2 regions of the Piscibacillus salipiscarius genome follow, and region 1 is predicted to be linked to the other one. Evidence: riboswitches for the same ligand, from Rfam matches in the RefSeq annotation. Region 1 holds a riboswitch; the other holds the start of a gene.
The links. A riboswitch is a leader RNA that binds a small molecule or an ion and turns the genes downstream of it on or off. The one in region 1 is predicted to bind S-adenosylmethionine.
Positions count from the first base shown of each region.

Region 2: another riboswitch for S-adenosylmethionine. It lies ahead of ACFSW4_RS07900 (methionine ABC transporter ATP-binding protein); the one in region 1 lies ahead of ACFSW4_RS13055 (methionine ABC transporter ATP-binding protein).

Region 1 is NZ_JBHUMZ010000047.1:1,971-4,175, forward strand. Features, by position in the region: gene ACFSW4_RS13050 (methionine ABC transporter permease) at 1-151, opposite strand, end outside; gene ACFSW4_RS13055 (methionine ABC transporter ATP-binding protein) at 141-1,169, opposite strand; SAM riboswitch class I at 1,262-1,368, opposite strand; SAM riboswitch class I at 1,481-1,590, opposite strand; gene ACFSW4_RS13060 (TlpA disulfide reductase family protein) at 1,679-2,101, shown strand; gene ACFSW4_RS13065 (thioredoxin family protein) at 2,093-2,205, opposite strand, start outside.
Region 2 is NZ_JBHUMZ010000019.1:183,746-185,950, forward strand. Features, by position in the region: gene ACFSW4_RS07895 (methionine ABC transporter permease) at 1-194, opposite strand, end outside; gene ACFSW4_RS07900 (methionine ABC transporter ATP-binding protein) at 184-1,200, opposite strand; SAM riboswitch class I at 1,290-1,405, opposite strand; gene ACFSW4_RS07905 (MBL fold metallo-hydrolase) at 1,692-2,205, opposite strand, start outside.

The DNA of each region.
Region 1 (2,205 bases):
AGTTCCCTTTCTCAGTTAAAAACAATAAAAGACCTAATAAAATTCCAAGAATCAATGTGCCAATCACTGAAATAATCGTCATGTATAAAGTTTCGTAAGTGGCTGTCCACATTTCATCCATTTGTACATTTGGAAATAAATCAGTCAACATCTTGAATCACCTCAACTTCCACACCCGATGACTGAATATAGTTGATCGTTTCGGTGATAACCTTTTGATCGCCACTAATCTCAACATAAAGCGTTCCATAAGCTCCTTCTTGAGTTGGCGAAATGGAACCTTGTAAAATGTTAATGTCAACAACGTACTTTCTTAATACATCTGAAATGAGTGCCCGCTTTGCATCATTACCGATGAAGTGAAGTTTAACCACTTCGCTATTTGAATCGTTAGTGACGAATCGATGTAAACCTTCTTGGTTATGCTCGAGTGGACTGAGTTGCTGCACAAAGCGCTTAGCAGTTTTAGACTGCGGTTTCACAAATACATCTAACACGTCACCTTGTTCAACGACCTTGCCTTGATCCATAACAGCTACGCGGTGACAAATTTTCTGAATCACATGCATCTCGTGAGTGATCATGATAATCGTTAAGTTTAGTTTTTTATTAATAGATACAAGAAGATCCAAAATATCATCCGTTGTTTCTGGGTCTAATGCAGAAGTTGCCTCATCACAAAGTAAGACGTCTGGATCATTTGCCAGCGCTCTGGCAATCCCAACGCGCTGCTTTTGACCGCCACTTAATTGAGATGGATAAGAATTTTCTCTTCCCTTCAGACCAACAAGCTCGATTAATTCAGATACTTTCTCTTTACGTTCTGATTTTGAAACACCCGCAATTTCAAGCGGGAAAGCAATGTTCTCAAACACTGTTCTTGACCAAAGCAGATTAAAGTGCTGAAAAATCATCCCGATTTTCTGGCGCTCTTTACGAAGCTTGCCTATATTTAAGCTTGTAATATTGGTCTGATTAATCGTAACGTCCCCGTTCGTTGGTTCCTCTAAGCGGTTAATCAATCTAATGAAAGTACTTTTCCCCGCGCCACTGTAACCAATGACACCGAAAATCTCACCTTTATCTATGTTAATAGACACATCATCGACGGCTTTAACTTCTTGATGTTTTGTTTTAAAGACCTTTGACAATCCTTTAATTGAAATCATGTAAAAATCTCCCTTTAACCCTTTTAATCATTAATGATTTAATCAGTAAAAAGACCTTTCCGTTCATAAGAGAACAGAAAGGTACATCCGTTCTCTTATCTACCAAAGCATCATACTTTGCAGGAATTAGCACCTGTCAGGAACACCTGATGGTTGCCGGGCTTCGTAGGGCCAGTCCCTCCACCTCTCTGGATAAGAGTATTATTTGTATATTTTTATATATAAATCATCTTAGTGAATATTCTTAGGACGAAAAATAAAAAAGCCCTTTTCATGCAAGCGCAAGAAAAGAGCCGAATTCACCGTCACTTTTCTTATCTTGCAATGAATCTCTTCATTGCTGGAATTAGCACCTGTTAGGAATATCCTAATGGTTGCCGGGCTTCGCAGGGCCAGTTCCCTCCGCCTCTCTGGATAAGAAATCATGTTTTATTAATTTGATTGATTTTTATGTTAGCATGGTAATGTAGACAAGTCAATAATAAAATCTTATTAAAGGATGATCAACAATGAAAGCACCAATTTTCGAACTTCCTTTCCTAGATAGTCCTAACCAAACATTTAATTTAGAAGATGTATTAGGAAAAAAAGTCGTTCTAATAACTTTTTGGGTGTCATGGTGCCCTGACTGCGCTCGTGACCTTCCTAAAAAAGAGCAGTTCTATAAAACATCTCGCAATGATGAATTAGAAATGCTGACGATTAATGTTACGAGTCGTGAGCATGGTGAAGAAGAAGCGCTAAAATATCAGGAACAATTTTTAACAGAACCTGTTCTAAAAGATAACGGACGAGAAGTTTATGACCTATACGAATGTGAAGGTGTTCCAACAACCATCATTATAGATAAAGAGGGACAAGTCGTTGGACATTTTGGAGATCAAGCTGAATTCGTCTCCATCGTTCATAAATTAAGCGAGGCCTTAAACTAAGTAAGGCCCCATTTCTTTCAATAAGTATGGAACAGAATGAAATGTGTACAATCGATCTTTAAGCTCGCCTTGTCTAAATACCATCAAGCATGGAACGCTTGTCA
Region 2 (2,205 bases), on a different contig from region 1:
ATGTTTACAATGACATTGAGTACATTAAAAACAGGTCCATTTTCTATAAGCCCACCCTCTCGAGTAACGACTAACGCAATGCCGAGTGGTATTCCAATTAAACATGCTAGAGCTAGAGATATAAACACCATTAGTAACGTTTCATTTGTTGCTTCAGCAATTCTTGGCCACATTTCAATAATATTAACGTCCATCTGACTTCACCTCCTGGATGATCACTTGTTGTTTGATATATTCTAATGCTCTTTGGATCTCATCATCATCACCTTGGAATTCGACGATTAAATTCCCGAACGGTGAGTCCTGAAGTTCCGTAATTTGGCCGTAAAGCACGTTCACTTCTAAGTCAAATTGTTTCGCTACATTGGATAAAACCGGCTGACTTGCTGATCCGTCCGTGAACGTCACACGGTAGATATAGCGTGTTTCAACTTGGTCTAAAATAGATTTTGGTATTTCGTCATTCATCACTGTCTGAACAAATTTTTGTGTTGTCGGATGTTTTGGTTGTGAAAATAGGTTAAAAATCGATCCCGCTTCAACCACTTTTCCATCCTCCATCACGGCTACTCGGTCACAAATTTCCTTAATAACATTCATCTCATGCGTAATTATTAAAATAGTTATGTTGTATTCATCACGAACTTTTTTTAATAAATTAAGAATGGATTTTGTTGTTTCAGGATCAAGAGCAGATGTTGCTTCATCACAAAGTAAAATACTTGGCGATGTCGCTAAAGCTCTAGCAATTCCGACGCGCTGCTTTTGCCCGCCAGATAACTGGTCAGGATAATGATTCGCGCGGTCGCTTAAACCAACGAATTCGAGTATTTCATTGACCCTTTCTTTGACTTTTCTTTTCGGTGCCCCAGCAAGCGTAAGTGGAAATGCGACATTGTGAAACACCGTTTTCGTCTCGAGTAAATTAAAATGTTGAAAAATCATTCCGATTCCGCGCCTAATGCTACGAAGTTTTCCTGATGATACTTGAGACATATCTTGGCCATCAATTAAGACTTTTCCAGAACTCGGTCGTTCTAATTGGTTCACAAGCCTAACTAACGTACTTTTACCTGCACCACTGAAGCCAATCACGCCAAAGATTTCACCTTTTTGAACCTCTAAATCTACCTGATTAACCGCCTTAAATGATGTTCCTTCGTGGTCAAATGACTTGGTGACTTGATCAAATCGAATCATCTATGTACCTCCTAAACAGTAAAAAACCCTCTCCCCTTATCCAATAGGAATAAGAAGAGAGGGTTGCCATCGTGTATGTAGCCCAGCTCTTCTTATCTTTCAAGCATTCACGACATACTTGCTGGAATTGGCACAGTGTCTGATCGTCATCAGACCCGCTGCCGAGGTTTCAAAGGGCCAGTCCCTCCACCTCTCAGGATAAGAAGAATATATATTTCGGTTTTCGTTATTTAATTTGTGATGTTATCCATCATAATCTGAATTTTAATCACTGTCAATATTTTTTTAAAAATTATGTCGAAGCTATTCCGTTTGGGGTATACCAACAACAAGGATATCTACCCCGTTTTTCAGTTGATCTACCCCATTTAAAAATATATCTACCGTGAAATTTGTCGACGGAGTAAAAAACGCTTTTTAATCCACCCTATATAGCGAGATACTAACCGAAAGATAAAAAACTCCGCTCAGTGCGAAGTTTTTTCTAGTATTTATTTACTCTTAGAGAGATAATCTACAATTCCCATGGCGCATACTTGAAGATCTAAGCTTAAATACTTATAAACCGTATGGCTGCTTGGTATGTTGTGTTCAACTAGATGCGTTGTGACAATATTGCTTAAACCATCTTCTACAAGTTTAGTTTTTTCTTCAAAAGAAGCATTAGGATGATCTTCAAAAACCTTTTCCCCAACCCCAACAAAACGCGGTAACCAAAAACGGATTTGTTCATACACATGTTTCGGGTCTCGAGACCTACCGAAGTGACCGAAATATATTTGATCCACATTTAGGTTTTCAATTTTCTTAAGTGATTTTAGCATAGCGTCAGGGTCGAATTGATTTGGTGATGTCGATGGTAAAACAAAGTTTAGCCCTTCTGCTTGAGGATAGTGAACCCCTATCGTATCACCAGTAAAAATGCCGTTACTTAATGAATCATGGATACTTAAGTGATGCTTAGCATGACCAGGAGAGTCGTAGAACGTAAGCACTCTTCCTCCT